Regions from separate parts of the Bacillus tequilensis genome, predicted to be linked through region 3. Evidence: riboswitches for the same ligand, from Rfam matches in the RefSeq annotation. Region 3 holds a riboswitch; each other region holds the start of a gene.
What was found. Region 3 has a riboswitch for S-adenosylmethionine ahead of mtnW (2,3-diketo-5-methylthiopentyl-1-phosphate enolase). Riboswitches for the same ligand answer to the same signal wherever they lie in the genome.

Region 1 (4,211 bases), 150 kb from region 3:
TAGCACGGCGCCCGCTCCCGTTGACTGGCTTTTATGGGTTTCAGCGCCGGGATGATCAGACAGGCCCGGATAATACACGCGCTTCACCGCCGGGTGCTTCTGGAAAAACTCCGCAAGCCGCTGCGCTGTTTGGCTCGCTTTTTCTAAACGGACCTGCAATGTTTTTAATCCGCGCAGCACGAGCCAGCAATCTTGCACGCCAAGGACGGCGCCAAACGAGTTTTGCAGCTTATACAGCTGCTTCCCAAGCTCTTCATCTTTGACAGCAGCCAGACCTGACAGCACATCGCTGTGGCCGCTTAAGAATTTTGTTGCGCTGTGAAGCACAATATCCACGCCGAGATCAAGCGGCCGCTGCAGTGCAGGTGTCATGAATGTATTGTCCAGAAAGGTCAGACAGCCGTTTTCTTTTGCAAGCTGGACAACCGCTTTTATATCAGTGATGCCAAGTGTGGGATTTGACGGTGTCTCCATATAAATGACTTTTGTGTTCGGCTTGATATTTCGCGCTACTTCGTTTGTATCCGTCATGTCAACAAACGTATGCTCAATACCAAATCGGGTCAGCACCTCTGTCACCATGCGGAAAGTTCCGCCGTACACATCTTCTGTCACAAGAACGTGATCGCCCTGTGACAGAAGTAAAAATGCAGTTGAGATCGCAGCCATGCCTGAACTGAAAGCAAAGCCTCTCGTCCCGCCTTCCAATGCGGCAATTGTGTCTTCGAGAGCTGTTCTTGTCGGCGTGCCTGAGCGGCTGTAATCATATGCGCCAAACTCTTCAAATGAAGATTGATGAAAGGTCGAAGCGTGCTGAATCGGTACACTGACCGCTCCTGTTGCGCCGTCTGTTTTAAATGGATTATGCACGAGCTGGGTTTCCAGCGTCCAATTATGTTTACTCAAATGAAACAGCTCCCTCTTTGACCTGATGTAACGCCTGTTTTAAGTCCTCTTTTAAATCTTCAGCATGTTCAATTCCGACAGAAAAGCGCAGCAATCGATCGCAGACCCCATTTGCGATCCGGATCTCTTCAGGTATATCCATGTGTGTCTGTGTGGCAGGGTATGTAATAAAGCTCTCCACCCCGCCGAGGCTTTCAGCAAAACAAATGGTCTTCAGTGCTTTTAAAAACGGGTTGACCCACTCTTCTTTTTGCAGACGGAAGGACAGCATGCCGCCTTTGCCCGGATACAGCACATCGGCAATTTCTTCCTGATCTTCTAAAAACACCGCAAGTGATTGCGCGTTGGCCTGATGCTGGCGCATTCTGAGACTGAGCGTCTTCATTCCTCTCATCAAAAGCCATGAATCAAATGGCGGCAGGACAGCGCCGATTGCATTTTGATGCTGAAACATTTCCTCTCCAAGTTTTTCATCCTTTACAACGACAAGTCCCGCAAGCAGGTCGTTATGCCCGCCTAAATACTTGGTTGCGCTGTGAATCACAATGTCAGCTCCCAGCTCAAGCGGCTGCTGCAAGACCGGTGTATAAAATGTATTATCAACGATCAGCAGAAGACCGTGCTCTTTCGTCATCCTGGCAATATGTTCAATATCCGCCTCCTGCATGAGCGGATTTGTCGGTGTTTCCACAAATACCGCTTTTGTATTCGGCGTAATCTTAGAGCGTAAACAGTCCTCATCGCTGAAATCATCATAATGAAACGTCAATCCGTATTTTTTCCATTCATTTTCAAACAAACGGTACGTGCCGCCATATAAGTCAGATGAAACGATCAGTTCATCACCGCTTTTAAACAGCGCCATAATGGTTTGGATGGCCGCCATTCCCGAACTGAAGGCAAGCCCTCTCGCTCCGTTTTCTAAGCTGGCGATCGCGTCCTCGACAAGCTGGCGTGTCGGGTTTTTCGTGCGGACATAATCAAAACCGGTCGATTCCCCGACTCCTCTGTGGCGGTATGCTGTTGATAAATAAATAGGAGCACTCACTGTCCCCGTGACTTCGTCGCTTCTGTTCCCGATTTGGGCTAATTTCGTTTCAACATGCTGTGACATATAGCTGACACCTTCCCTTTTCATAATAAAAACCCCTTCTTCATAAGAAGAAGGGGTTTAACGCTTCTTCTTATCTTCCAAGCATAAAAACGCTTGCTGGATTTAGCACCTTGGCGCTTTGCACATATGCAAAACAAGCCGGTTGCTGAGGTTTCTAAGGGCCAGTCCCTCCACCTCTCACGATAAGAAATATCGATTTCAATTTTCTGATTGTTTTATATTAGCGCAATTTGCAGTTTATTTCAACACTTTTTTCTTCGAGTTCCGAACCGTTTAAAGAGGGAAATTTCTAATAATTCATGGTACAATAATGGAAAACAGCAAGAAAGTCTAGTCATGTCCTGGAGGAATGTATTATGGCACCGAAAAACGGCACAGTGCAAGAAAAGAAATTCTTTTCAAAAGAGCTTAACGAGGAAATGACCTTGCTCGTTTACCTGCCATCCAACTACTCCCCTCTTTATAAATACCATGTCATTATCGCGCAGGACGGCCACGATTATTTCAGGCTGGGGAGAATCGGCAGACAGGTCGAGGAACTGCTGTCTAAACGGGAAATAGACCGGAGCATTATTATCGGCGTTCCATATAAAGATGTAAAAGAGCGCAGAAACACCTACCATCCGGAAGGCTCAAAATTTTCGGCGTATAAACGGTTCATCGCCCATGAGCTCGTTCCGTTTGCGGATGACGAGTATCCAACGTATCAGGTCGGCTACGGTCGAACGCTGATCGGAGACTCGCTCGGAGCGACCGTGTCACTTATGACAGCGCTTGATTATCCGAATATGTTCGGAAACATCATCATGCAGTCTCCCTATGTTGACAAACATGTATTGGAAGCTGTGAAACAGTCAAACGACATCAAACACCTCTCTATCTATCACCAAATCGGAACAAAAGAAACTGAAGTCCACACGACAGACGGAAACATTCTCGACTTCACAGAACCGAATCAGAAGCTGAAACAGCTGCTTGAGCAGAAGCTTTCCGATTATGATTTTGAACCATTTGACGGAGATCACAAATGGACATACTGGCAGCCGCTCATCACGCCGGCGCTGAAAAAAATGCTTTGATACTCTATCATACTTTATTTCCAGGAGGGACATACTATGAAATACGGAATTGTTTTATTTCCATCAAAAAAACTCCAAGACCTTGCGAATTCTTACAGAAAGCGCTATGACCCGAGCTACTCCCTGATCCCGCCCCATTTGACGCTGAGAGCCTCGTTTGAATGTTCGGAGGAGAAAGCGGATCAGCTTGTATCACATCTGAGAAGCATCGCCAAGGAGTCCCATCCGATCGTTCTCAAACTGACAAAATACAGCTCATTTGCGCCTGTCAATAATGTCATTTACATCAAAGCAGAGCCGACGGAAGAATTAAAAACACTCAATGAAAAGCTATACACCGGTGTGCTGGCGGGTGAACAGGAATATAATTTCGTTCCGCACGTGACGGTCGGCCAAAACCTTTCCGACGATGAGCATTCAGATGTGCTGGGACAATTAAAAATGCAGGAAGTGTCGCATGAAGAAATTGTTGACCGGTTCCACTTGCTTTACCAGCTGGAAAACGGATCGTGGACAGTTTACGAAACCTTCTTGTTAGGCAGAGGAGAATAATGTTTGGAAGCAGTGATCGCAAAAAATGAAGAACAAATGAAAGATGCTTTTTATGTAAGAGAAGAAGTCTTTGTCAAAGAACAAAACGTTCCTGCCGAAGAAGAAATTGACGAACTTGAAAATGAGGCGGAGCATGTTGTCGTATATGACGGCGAAAAGCCTGTCGGCGCCGGAAGATGGCGTATGAAGGATGGTTACGGCAAGTTAGAGCGGATTTGCGTATTGAAAAGCCACCGCTCACACGGTATCGGCGGCATCATTATGAAGGCACTTGAAGAAGCGGCCGCAGACGGCGGCGCTTCCGGCTTCATGTTAAACGCGCAAACGCAGGCTGTGCCGTTTTACAAGAAACACGGGTATCGTGTGCTTTCCGAAAAAGAATTCCTTGATGCCGGCATTCCCCACTTGCAAATGATTAAATGATCGCATCACTTAAGGCCCTTATGTAGGGCCTTAAGTTATTTCAAGCTGCTTTGTTTATAGAAATAGTAAGACATACAATTTCTACATTTAAAGGAGGCATTAAGATTTTACTTTTTAATAATTCTTTCCCTTCGCTC
Region 2 (4,211 bases), 700 kb from region 3:
GTTCCATTGGCAATGATTCTCCCTTCATTCATGATTATAATGCGATCTGCAATCGCCTCGACTTCATCCATATAATGTGTCGAGTAAATAATGCTCGCTCCTCTTGATTTCAGCTCTTTTATCGATTCCAAAATGTGATGCCGGGATTGCGGATCGATTCCTACAGTGGGCTCGTCCATGATAATCAATTTCGGCTGATGTGCAATGGCACACGCGATATTTAATCTTCTTTTCATCCCGCCTGAAAACGTCTTAGGCTTGTCATTTTTCCGGTCATATAGCTGTACGAGCTCCAAAGCCTCTCTGACTCGGGCTTTCAGTTCTTCTCCTCTAAGAGAATAAAGACTCGCAAAAAAACGAACATTTTTCTCAGCGGAAATTTCCTTGTAAATCGCGATATCTTGAGGTACAATTCCGATGCCTTTCTTCATTTCCTTTGACCCTTTTTTCACATTGTGGCCCAGTATTGTCACGTTGCCAGAACTGGCCGACAATACTCCGGATAACACGTGAATGGTGGTGCTTTTCCCAGCACCATTTGGGCCTAACAAGCCAAGAACTTCCCCCTCTCTCACTTCAAAAGAAATCCCATTTACCGCTGTTTTGTTTCCGTACTGTATTTTCAAATTTTCTACAGCCGCCATGTTGTTCATATATTTCTCCTTTTTACATTCTCCGTTTTGAGAATTCCTGCAATAAATTTGTTTTCAAATCGTCCCGATTTTGTTCAATGTCAAAATCAGCAGCGTTTTCTTCAAAGCCATCCTGTTCCTCTCCGTCAAAACTGTACAGTTTCTTCAATAAAACCCACAATGTTTCCAGCTCTTCCGTAGAAAACCCTTTAAATAGATCTGCCATAAAGTACACCGCTTTTTCACCGCATTCCTCCATGACACGCTTGCCTGAATCAGTAATCTTCACATTAACCGCTCGCTTGTCGCGTTTACTCGGAACAGTAATGACATAACCTCTTTTTTCAATACTACTGACAAGCCTATTGATGTTTTGTTTTGAAGTGCCTAATTTTTTTGCGATGTTGTTAAATGTCGTTTCCTCTTCCGGTAAATGCAGTATGGCAACCATCGTCATAAATTGTCTTGACGTTAAGCTTTCATAATAATCGTCTCCGCGTGATTGGATTTTGTTTAAAACAGAAAAAAGTGTAGCGTAAGATTGTTGCATTAAAAATAAATCTTTCAGTTCTTTTGAATAATCCATACTCATCCTCCTCGTTAGACAATATATTGTCTATAACATCATAACACTTCTCGATTAAATGTCAACATATTGTCTATTCTCCTTCAGGAAAGTTAAGTTTGTCAGCTCTCTCCACAAGAAAAGGACAAAAAGCGCCCCTGAAACAGGGCGCTTTCTGATTAAGATGCATATTGAGGAGATGATTCCTCCTGTACTGCTTTTTCCTCAGGTACAGGTATATGAATGCGGTTTACCACAACCTCTCTTGAAGTATTGACGAAAATCGCACTCTCTTTCATCAGTTCAAAATACGTTCTCTGTTACTTGATCGAGCTGAGTAATCAAACCTATCGTATGTGTTTCTTTTAATAGCTGAATGATTTCAACTTCCCGGTATGCCCGGCCTTGCTCCTCCTAGGATTGATAACAAACCGAGCCGAACAATGTTTCAAGCTCGCTCTTTGTGTCCTTCTTTGTTGTATGGTGCTGTAACCAAAAACGTCATGGTGCAAAACGTCCTTTTCATCATATTTTTTCATAAAAAAATCTCTTTCCGAAGATGGAAAGAGATCATATATAAGCGTGCCCTGTCTACAGACAGACGCCGGTATAAACCTTGCTTTCCTATCTTTCAAGCTGACGCTTGCTGGAATTGGTACAATACTGTTGCCAAGGTTTCATTGGACCGGTCCCTCCACCTCTCTGGATAGAAAATGTTGAATATATCATTTTCAGAATAAAGAATACGTTTATCATAAAGAATTCCAAGATTGATGTTAATCTATTTTTTCAGAATTGACGTTATCATCCGAAATGTTATAATTCTTACAAAATATCTAACTAGAGAGAGGAACTGGGCCATAAAATCTTTTGCTACACAACAAAATGGCATTTTTAAGTCCGTTTGCTCGCTTGACTGCCCGGATCAATGCGGATTGTTAATACATAAAAAAGACGGAAAAATTGTGAAAGTGCAGGGAGATCCCGATCATCCTGTCACAGCTGGAAACATATGCAACAAAGTTCGAAACATGACGGAGCGCATCTATGATGAAAAGCGGCTGACTACACCGCTTAAACGGACAGGCGCGAAAGGCCAAGCGATATTTGAACCGATTTCCTGGGAAGAGGCGATTGATACGATCACCTCCCGCTGGAAGCAGCTGATTGATGAAATGGGAGCTGAAAGCATACTTCCTTACAGCTTTTACGGAAATATGGGGAAATTGACAGCTGAAGGAATGGACCGCCGCTTTTTTTACCGCATGGGATCAAGCCAGCTTGAACGGACGATTTGCAGCAAAGCGGGATCTGAAGGCTATAAATATACAATGGGCATAAGCGCGGGAATCGATCCTGAGGAAACCATTCATACAAAACTATTTATTTTTTGGGGAATTAACGCTGTCAGCACAAACATGCACCAAATTACAATCGCCCAAAAAGCGCGAAAAAAAGGTGCCAAAATTGTCGTGATCGATGTACATAAAAATCAGACAGGGCGTCTTGCAGATTGGTTTATTCCAATAAAGCCGGGAACTGACAGCGCACTTGCCCTTGGCATCATGCACATTTTATTTAAAGAAAACCTTCACGATGAAGCATTCCTGTCTGAATACACGGTCGGCTACGACAAGCTCCGTGAACACGTGAAACAGTATAATCCGGAAAAGGTATCAATGATCACCGGGATCAGCACTGAAGATATTTATCAGCTGGCAAGAATGTATGGGAAAGTCTCCCCTTCTTTTATCAGAATCGGAAATGGAATCCAGCATCACGATAACGGCGGGATGATTGTAAGGACGATTGCCTGTCTTCCGGCGATCACCGGCCAATGGCTGCATAAAGGGGGCGGCGCAATTAAGCATAACAGCGGAATTTTAGAATATAACACAAATGCCTTGCAGCGGCCCGACTTATTGAAAGGACGCACACCGAGGTCGTTTAATATGAATCAGCTTGGCAAGGTGCTTTTGGAAACAGATCCGCCTATCCGCTCTCTTTTTATTTACGGAACAAACCCTGCCGTCGTCGCGCCGAAAGCAAACAAAGTCAGACAGGGCTTGCTGCGGGAAGACTTGTTTACTGTGGTTCATGATTTGTTTTTAACGGAAACGGCTGCATATGCGGACATTGTACTGCCTGCAACATCCGCTTTTGAGAACACTGATTTTTATACCTCCTACTGGCACCATTACATTCAGCTTCAGCAGCCGGTGATTGAGAACTATGGAGAAAGCAAGTCTAATACTGAGGTGTTCCGATTACTGGCTGAAGCAATGGGATTCACAGACCAGGAGCTCAAAGATTCAGATGAAGAATTAATCCGTCAGGCGCTTGACCATCCAGATAATCCGTATTTGACTGAGATTGGTTACGATTCCCTTTCTAAGTTTTCATTTATGAAAGCGAAACGCGAAAAGCCCCTGTTTCCAGGCAAACTTCCGACTCCAAGCGGAAAAATAGAATTATATTCAGAAAAAATGAAACAAGACGGCTTCCCGGCTTTACCGACATATACCCCTCTTATATCCGATGACGAGTATCCGTTTATGTATGTTCCGGCGCCAAACCATAATTTCTTAAACTCAACGTTTTCCAACAATGCAAAGCATATCAAGCTTGAAAAGATGCCAAAGCTTTTTATCAATACAAAAGATGCTAAAAAATACGGAATCGGTGATGGAGATCCTGTACGAATTTGGAACAGCCGGGGAGAATGCGAGCTTGCCGCTTCAGTCGGGGAACAAGTACTGTCCGGTGTCGTAGTCAGCCAAGGATTATGGGCGGATGAACCAGGAAAAAAACAGCTTGTAAACGCGCTTACCTCAGACCGCTTATCCGATATGGGCGGCGGCGCCACCTTTTTTTCAGGCCGCGTGCAGATTGAAAAGGCGTGAAAAAACACTTAAAGCACGCTCTGACCGCTTTTTTGTTTCAAAATATGAAACCCCGAGTATGCCAAGCTCGTATAACATAACATCGACATAATGGAGGCATACACATGGACG
Region 3 (4,211 bases):
TGAATCTTCTGAAACTTCTCCCGAAAACAGTGCCGCGAGCGTCGGAATATGAGCCGGATTTTCAATGATCGGTATGGTCGCTTCTGCATTCTCTTCCCACAGGCCGAGCGCTTTTATGATTTCCTGGCCTCTGAATGTGATTTTCTTTTGGTCTCCGTACAGCTCTGAGATGACATTATTGTTTACCGTATGAACGTGCAGACAGCATCCTGCATTGGTTTTATTGTACAAATGTGTATGAAGGAGTGTTTCCGCTGACGGTTTTAAAGAATGCCCGCTTTCGACAGGCTCTCCGTTTTGATCCACCAGCAGAAAATCTTCATCGGTTTCTTTTCGTTTATCTTTCCCGCTCGCGGTTACGAGAAATGTTAAAGGCTCATCAGAAACTTTAATTGACAGATTGCCGCTAGTCGCCGGAAACCAATCTCTTTCTGCCAATTCCCGTTTTACTTCAGCGAGCTCTCGCCAGCGTTCTTGTTTTGCAGCCATTCCTGTACCTCCGTTACATTCTCAATCTCTTTTCTAATCTCATAAAAATCGTGATACGGGAGATGATTCAGGTTACGCTCTCGGCATTCGTTTAATAAATAATCCCTTGCAAAGCAAAGGTCAGACAGCTTTGCCGCCTCCACATCTGTAACGGAATCACCGATCATGATGATATATTGGTTCGGTTCAGAAAGGTCATGTATCACCGACGGCTTGCAGCATCCGCATTGATTGCTGCACGTTCCCTTGCAAGAATGCGGCCAGTCAATATGAATATAGTCTTGGTCAAATGACGCATGGTTGCAATAAATATGGTCTTTTTCCACAATGCCTTCAAGCAATGGATACACAAAAAAATCCATACCTCCGCTTACGACATAAAACGGAAGCTCATGCTCCTTGACAAACGCTACAAATTCCCGAAAGCCTTCCCTGATTTTTGCATCTTCCAATACGAATCTCGTCATCTCTTCTTTTAAACTGCTCGGCAGAAGGCCGAACATCCGCCCGACACCTTCCTTAATCGACAGCGATTTGGAGAGCACGCCATCTTTTAATGCCGTCCATTCCGGCGGAGCGAACGTTTTCATAATGCTTATAATGTTATCGTTCATCGTGATGGTTCCGTCAAAATCACAAATAATGAAAGGTTTTCGAGTCGTCATTCTTCCTCAACCTTTCCCCATTTATCTAGCGCAAGCTTCAGATCCTTGCATTGCTTGACTTTTTCATCAATCGGCTGGGCTTCCAGGACAGCATCAATGACGGCTCTGAACGCTTTGCCTCCGCCTTGGGCGCCATTCGGATGTCCGTGTACGCCTCCTCCGGCGTTAATAATATGATCTATGCCGAAATCCCGCATCAACAGCGGAACCATGCCGGGATGAATGCCTGCTGACGGAACGGCAAATGTCTGATTAAAGGCATCCTCTCTCACACATTCTTCGTGAATCGCGAGCGCATCCTCTCTCGGAAGCGCGACCGAACCGTATGGAGACGGAAAGAGACTGAAATCAGCACCGCAATACCGGTTTAATTTTCCGAGCAGAAGAGCGTGAGAAAAGCCATAATCCGGAGAAGACGTAAACGCCCCGCTGACAGCTGGATGCGCCATAATCGGGATCTGGATTTCACGATCTTCCGCAAGGCTTTGCATGACGTCCAGGCCGTAAGCAAAGACATTAAACAAAAGTGCATCCGCTCCCAATTCGGCGGCGCGTCTCGCTTTGTCTTTCAAATCAGCCGTGCGCCCAGTCAAATTCACCGCATACAGCGTTTTATGTCCGGTTTGCTCATATGTTTCCTTCAATATCTGCTTTCCCTCTGTAATTCTTGTTTCAAAAGGCGCCAGACCTGTTTCAAAGAAAATTTCATCGTCCTTAATCAAGTCAACTCCGCCTAGCGCCTGCTGTCTGAGCTGTTCTTTAATATCATTCAGACCTCTTCCGATAACACCTTTAAAAATGCTCATTAACAGCGGTCTTTCAAACTCCCCCAGCAGCTTTCGGATACCGTATACGCCGAACTTCGGTCCAGGCAGCGTGCGCTTAAATGCTTCTGAGAAATGAAGATCAAGCAATTTGATTTTTCCGTCCAGCGACAGCTTGCCAAACACTGTTGTCAGCAAAGCCGGAATGTCCTGAGAGAAATTGATTTCAGGATAGGCAATTGTGATCACTGCTTGTTTTCCTGATGCAGGAGTTCCCTCTATCTCCTCAACCTTTATCACCCGCCCCTTGTGCTTTTGCATTTGCTCCTGTTTTAAAAGGGGCAGATCCGTCCAGGAGCCCACTGTCAATCCTGTTGCGATTTGTTCTGCTTTTTTCTCCGTATCGGCTCCCGGTTCTGTCAGGAGATATGTCGCTAATAACTCACTCATGCCAGAGCTCCTTTCATTTTCATCCATATAAAAAAACCTCTTCAAACAGCAATCGCGTCTAAAGAGGTTTCGTTTCTCGTCCGAATCTTATCTCTCAGCCGCCAGCTGCAAGAATTAGCACCGTGCTTTACAAGTCGGTTGCCGGGCTTCATCGGGCTCGTCCCTCTGCCTGCTCTTGATAAGAAAATATAGATTTTATAAATTATTTTGAATTATCCCATCGTTATCAAATCTTGTCAATGCTTTTTTGGGTAAACAGGTTCAGTTTCCCAATTCGATAGGCGGCTTCCTCAAGTCTTTCTTCACTTGTCAGCAGTCCGACTCTGACATAGCCCTCGCCATATTCACCGAAGCCGGTTCCAGCCGCAACCGCCACATTCGCTTTTTCCAGCAAAAGGTCGGAGAACTGCTCAGATGTATAGCCTTCAGGCACAGGCAGCCATGCAAAAAATGAACCTGCCGGAGCTGTCACATCCCAGCCAATCTCCCGGCATGCCGCGATCCAAGCGTTTCGCCTGCTCTCATAGCGGGCATTTTGCTCCGCCACACACGTTTGATCAGCAAGCAGTGCCGCCGCTGCAGCCTCCTGAGTCGCTCTGAAAAGACTGACAAACATATGGTCCTGATAAAGATTAATCGCTTCAATGACCGAAGCGTTTCCAACGGCAAAGCCGACCCGCCATCCTGCCATGTTATACGTTTTTGACAGCGTGTAAATTTCGATGCCAATATCCTTCGCACCTTCAGTCTGCAAAAAGCTTAACGGCTTGTTCCCGTCAAATCCTACAGCGCCATAAGCAAAATCGTGAACGACACAAATCCCGTTTTCTTTTGCAAAGCTCACGGTTTCTTCAAAAAATTCAGAGGTAGCAACAGCCCCGGTCGGATTATTCGGATAATTTAAATACATCAATTTTGCCTGATCCCTCACCTCAGCTGCGATGCTGCTATAATCAGGAAGAAACGCCCTTTCCTTTACAAGCGGCATCATTTCCATCTTTGCTTTCGCAAGTGTGACACCTGACCAGTAATCAGGATAACCCGGATCGGGCACTAAAATCGTATCACCGGGATTCAGCAAGCATTGCGGGAGCTCGACAAGACCCGCTTTCCCGCCGAATAATACAGCAACTTCAGTTTCCGGGTCGAGATCAATACCGTATTCTCTTTTGTAAAATGCTGCGGCAGCTGACTTCAGACTGTGCGAGCCGCGAAAAGACGAGTATTTATGATTTTCAGGATCGGCAACAGCCCGTTTCATTTCCTCGACGATATGCTCCGGAGTCGGCTGATCCGGATTTCCCTGTCCAAGATTGATCACGTCGTGTCCTTCCGCGAGCTTTCGATTCACTTTCTGCACCAGAGAAGCGAAGAACTGTTTAGGCAATTCCTTCAATACATGAGACTGTTCAAATATCATCTATTCTCACCTTCTAAAAAAATCTTGAAATGATAGTCCATCATCATATATGGTTAAATCAAAAAAGTAAAGAAAAATTTGGGGGCGTAAAAAAATGAAATGGACGATATCTTGTCTTCAATTTGATATTTCTTACGGAAAACCTTCAGAAAATATAAAAAAGGCTGAAAGTTTTATCGAAAAAGAAAGCAAACATGCTGATGTGATTGTTCTGCCTGAACTATGGACGACCGGATATGATCTGGCCAATCTTGATGAGCTGGCTGATGAAGACGGTCGTTCAGCTCAGAGCTGGCTAAAGAAAACGGCTAAAAAACATGGCGTTCATATTGTTGCCGGTTCAGTTGCTGTCAGAGAGGATTCTGATGTTTATAATACGATGTACATTGCAGATAAGGAAGGACAAATCATTAAGGAATATAG
Region 4 (4,211 bases), 1.8 Mb from region 3:
CAACAATGTCTTTCTTGCCGGATTCAGCGCCGTTATTCGAACCGCAGGCAGCCAGAACTCCTGCAAATACAAGCAGTAATGCACCTAAAAATAGCTTTTTCAATGTAAATCCTCCCTTATCGTTTATCTATAATATTTGTTATTACATCACCGATGATTTGAATAATAAACACGATGATTAAAATAAACACAGTAGCAACGAAGGTAACATCAGCATTATTAGACTGATATCCTTCTACATACGCAAGGTTTCCAAGGCCGCCTGAACCGATGGCTCCGGCAATAGCCGTTGAGCCGATCAAAGCGATGGCCGTAACCGTGATGCCAGAAATAAGAGCCGGCATAGACTCCGGAAGCAGCACTTTAAAAATAATCGTAGACGTTTTAGCGCCCATTGATTTAGCGGCTTCAATCACACCTTTGTCAACCTCGCGCAATGCGATTTCAGCAAGGCGCGCGTAAAATGGTGCCGAGCCGATCACCAGCGCCGGCAATGCGGCATTTGGCCCTAAGATCGTGCCCACTAAAAATTTCGTAAAACCTAACAATAAAATAATTAAAATGAGGAATGGAATCGATCTGAATATATTGACAATGGCCGCAATTACAGAGTTGACAGCTTTATTCTGCCAGAGGCTCCCTTTGCTTGTCAGGAAAAGCAGCAAGCCGAGGATCACCCCGATGACAAAAGCAAACACCAATGAAATCAGCGTCATATACAGTGTTTCATATGTCGCGTTCCACAATTCAGTTAAATCAACATTCGGGAAATACTTTTCAAACATTCGTGATCACCTCTGCTTTTACCTGTTTGTCGTTAATGAACCGGATCACGTTTTGCACTTCTTCCTCGTCTCCGTCAATGTGGATGAATAATGAACCGTAAGCTCCATCCTTCGTCTGCGAGATTTTCCCCTGCAGAATATTGACACTGACATTGAAGTTTCTGATCATTTCTGTAATCAGAGGCTGTTCAGCCGAATCACCGACAAATGTGAGCTGAACCGTTTTTCCTGATGCTGTTTCATCAAGAAGATGCTGAAGCGTTTCTTTCGTTTCTTCCGGCTCTGTCACCTGCTGAACAAATCGTTTTGTCATGTCTTCTTTCGGATTTTTGAAGACGTCGAGAACTTCGCCTTCTTCTACAACCCTTCCGTTTTCCATGACGGCGACTCTGTTGCAGATTTTGCGGATGACATGCATTTCGTGTGTAATCAGCACAATCGTCAAGCCGAGTCTTTCATTAATATCGGACAATAAATCCAAAATTGAATCTGTCGTTTGCGGATCTAACGCTGATGTCGCTTCATCACAAAGGAGAACCTTCGGATTGTTTGCAAGCGCTCGGGCGATGCCGACACGCTGCTTTTGCCCGCCGCTCAGCTGAGACGGATATGATTTTTCTTTTCCTTCTAAACCTACCAGTTTAATCAGTTCATTGGCACGCTTAATCCGTTCGCTCTTTTTGACCCCGGCAATTTCTAAAGGAAACATGATATTCTCTCTGACGGTCCGCGACCAAAGCAAGTTGAAATGCTGGAAAATCATGCTGATTTCATGGCGTGCTTTTCTTAAACCGCGTCCGTTTACTTCATTAATTTTAGTTCCCGCCACTTCCACGGTTCCTGAGGTTGGTTTCTCAAGGCCGTTCAGCAGACGGATTAAGGAACTTTTACCAGCTCCGCTATATCCTATAATTCCAAAAATCTCACCTTTATTAATGGAAAGCGAGACATTTTGGACAGCATTGACATCTCCATGTTTCGACTTGTAAACTTTTGAAACATCTTGAAGATTAATCAAAGCAATCACCTGCCTTAACACTATTCTAAGAAATCTTCCGGGTTTTTCTGCAAAAGAAAAGCCTTTCTGCACATGTGAGCAGAAAGGCTTATATAAAACGCCTTTCTCTCATCTTTCAAAGCTGAACGCTTCGTGTGAATTGGCACCATTTCAACAGCGTTGATGGTTGCCGGGCTTCATAGGGCACTTCCCTCCACCTCTCTTGATAAGAGAAATATATAGTCTTTTTCGTCCGGAAATTCTTAATGTAGAATAGCACGGCGAATCAGCAAATGTCAATAAAATAAATGATGTCAACTTTTACTATTATAATAATTTTTTATTTTTCAATTCTTCAAAATCCTCTGAAAAAATCCGTTCGTCAGCCAGAGAATGGCCTCGAGTTTCAGCAGGGCTCTGAATGACCCCTTTACTTTAAGGCTTCCCCTCTGGATCAAGTGCTGGAGGGAAATGTCTCCGTGCAATAAATGAATGATTTCCGCTTGGTTTCCGTAAAAGGTCAGGTTGGACGTTTGAGGCGGAGAAATTTTTTTCATTTCTCCCTGTTCGTTTATTGAGACGGTTAAGGCTTCTGTTTCTCCTTGGAAGGTAATGAGCAATGCTGAAGCATTCAAAAGGGGTTTTAAAAACAGATGCTGGTACTCATCTTCTAAAACTTCCGCTTTCTCCATATGTACAACCTCCTATTTGTTGGTCATACATACACATTTCTCTTTCTGCGCAAGAACCCCTTTATAAAACGAACGACAATTTCATTGGAATACGTCGAGAAATATGTCATAAATGGGATGCGGAAGATGATTTTTGTTTAATCAGCTCATATAAATAAGAAACAGAATGAAACGCGTATCCTCTTTCAACCACTTTTCCGCCTTTAAACAGCAGAAAGCAAGGGACGCTCTCAATTTGATACGCTTTTGCAAATGTCGGAGAATAATTGACATTGTTTTGATAGAAGGCGACATCGGGCAGCATCTCTTTCACCACTGTCAGCATTTTGCTTGCAAGCTGGCAGGTGCCGCAAAACGGAGTATATAAATATAGGAGATACACATCATCTGCGATGTGGTCTAGCTCATGTTCTTGAAGTTCTTTCATGCTATACACCTCAGGACTTTCTTTCAAGAAAAATAGTATGGACATTCAGATTTGCGCGGAGCAGCACAGAAGCGACATGGTGTCTCGGTGCAGCCTCTACTTCCTTATAGGCTCTGTCGATATGCAAATGGCAGGCGTCATTAAATTCTCTTTTCAGCTGTTTTCTTAATTTCTCGCCTGATTCATCAGCATCAACTAATATATAGACGTCTTTATCGTAAAGCTCATCAGCCAATTCCTCAAGCTTCAGCTGGCTGATTGTTCCGTTTGTGCAGATGATGCGCACTGGTTCATTCAGCACACTTTCAACTTTCTCTTTATCTGATTTCCCTTCGACAATCATCACCTTTTCCTGCTCATCCATTTTCATCACCTGCTGCGCCAAATTTGAAACGTTCAGATTGTAAAAAGAAGGCAGTGAAATTCACCGCCAACATTAACACCAGCCGTTTTCATAGTCACAATCCACGTATTTTTCATCGTTTCCTGAGACCACATCGGCTGTTTTATAAAATTTCTCATTTTCAAAGGAATAACCGGATTTAAGCTCATATTCATCCATGCTTGTCATTTGCCCGATCATCTCATTATCATGATATAACGAGAGCCGGCCATTTTGAAAGCGGCCTGTCACATCATTGGTGACATCGAGCTTTTGTTTGCTGAAAGCCATATTGGACACCTCCTACACCGTTAGCGTGTCCAATTGCCTTCACAGCTATCCTATTTTAGTCTTCTTGTGTCATCTCTTCGTATTGCTCTGCTGTCATCAGTTTTTCAATTTCAGAAGCGTCAGACGGCTCAATGACGATCATCCATGCTTTTTCGTACGGAGATTCGTTGACGAATTCCGGACTGTCATCAAGATCTTCGTTTACTTCCACAACAGTTCCGTTAATCGGTGCATAAAGCTCAGATACCGTTTTAACGGATTCAACACTGCCGAATGGCTCGTCCGCTTTGATTTCAGCGCCGACTTCAGGAAGCTCGACAAACACGATGTCGCCTAGCTCGGACTGGGCAAAATGCGTAATTCCGATTCTGGCTTTTTCTCCCTCAACTTTAACCCACTCGTGTTCTCCTGAGTAACGCAAATCTTTAGGTATGCTCAATTGAATCCCTCCATTTTTTACAGCACTACAATAAGAAGATACCACACTTTTCAAAAAAAATTGACATTAAGCCCAGTTTTCTTCAAATTGGTCTTCTTTAAAACCGACTGTCACTTTTTCGCCGTCTGTTGTAAGCGGGCGTTTGATCAGCATTCCGTCTGAAGCCAGCAGTTCAAGCTGTTCGTCCTCTGACATGTG

Region 1: linked by a shared signal. The riboswitch ahead of metI (cystathionine gamma-synthase/O-acetylhomoserine thiolyase) and the one ahead of mtnW (2,3-diketo-5-methylthiopentyl-1-phosphate enolase) in region 3 are both predicted to bind S-adenosylmethionine.
Region 2: linked by a shared signal. The riboswitch ahead of G4P54_RS21295 (hydroxyacid dehydrogenase) and the one ahead of mtnW (2,3-diketo-5-methylthiopentyl-1-phosphate enolase) in region 3 are both predicted to bind S-adenosylmethionine.
Region 4: linked by a shared signal. The riboswitch ahead of metN (methionine ABC transporter ATP-binding protein MetN) and the one ahead of mtnW (2,3-diketo-5-methylthiopentyl-1-phosphate enolase) in region 3 are both predicted to bind S-adenosylmethionine.

What each region holds. Positions count from the first base shown of each region.
Region 1 covers NZ_CP048852.1:1,183,357-1,187,567, reverse strand. The annotation lists gene metC (cystathionine beta-lyase) at 1-906, opposite strand, end outside; gene metI (cystathionine gamma-synthase/O-acetylhomoserine thiolyase) at 899-2,020, opposite strand; SAM riboswitch class I at 2,088-2,209, opposite strand; gene G4P54_RS06265 (esterase family protein) at 2,377-3,099, shown strand; gene G4P54_RS06260 (YjcG family protein) at 3,136-3,651, shown strand; gene G4P54_RS06255 (GNAT family N-acetyltransferase) at 3,655-4,074, shown strand; gene G4P54_RS06250 (hypothetical protein) at 4,115-4,211, opposite strand, start outside.
Region 2 covers NZ_CP048852.1:2,040,571-2,044,781, forward strand. The annotation lists gene G4P54_RS10680 (ABC transporter ATP-binding protein) at 1-653, opposite strand, end outside; gene G4P54_RS10685 (MarR family winged helix-turn-helix transcriptional regulator) at 667-1,218, opposite strand; partial or broken gene G4P54_RS21295 (hydroxyacid dehydrogenase) at 1,504-1,702, opposite strand; SAM riboswitch class I at 1,819-1,910, opposite strand; gene G4P54_RS10695 (molybdopterin oxidoreductase family protein) at 2,058-4,100, shown strand; gene G4P54_RS10700 (hypothetical protein) at 4,205-4,211, shown strand, end outside.
Region 3 covers NZ_CP048852.1:1,337,307-1,341,517, reverse strand. The annotation lists gene G4P54_RS07165 (methylthioribulose 1-phosphate dehydratase) at 1-489, opposite strand, end outside; gene mtnX (2-hydroxy-3-keto-5-methylthiopentenyl-1-phosphate phosphatase) at 447-1,154, opposite strand; gene mtnW (2,3-diketo-5-methylthiopentyl-1-phosphate enolase) at 1,151-2,368, opposite strand; SAM riboswitch class I at 2,453-2,553, opposite strand; gene mtnE (methionine-glutamine aminotransferase) at 2,595-3,788, opposite strand; gene G4P54_RS07145 (carbon-nitrogen family hydrolase) at 3,883-4,211, shown strand, end outside.
Region 4 covers NZ_CP048852.1:3,174,207-3,178,417, forward strand. The annotation lists gene metQ (methionine ABC transporter substrate-binding lipoprotein MetQ) at 1-103, opposite strand, end outside; gene metP (methionine ABC transporter permease MetP) at 117-785, opposite strand; gene metN (methionine ABC transporter ATP-binding protein MetN) at 778-1,803, opposite strand; SAM riboswitch class I at 1,909-2,015, opposite strand; gene G4P54_RS16835 (SCP2 sterol-binding domain-containing protein) at 2,130-2,474, opposite strand; gene G4P54_RS16840 (thioredoxin family protein) at 2,581-2,901, opposite strand; gene G4P54_RS16845 (toprim domain-containing protein) at 2,912-3,265, opposite strand; gene G4P54_RS16850 (YusG family protein) at 3,338-3,574, opposite strand; gene gcvH (glycine cleavage system protein GcvH) at 3,630-4,013, opposite strand; gene G4P54_RS16860 (arsenate reductase family protein) at 4,080-4,211, opposite strand, start outside.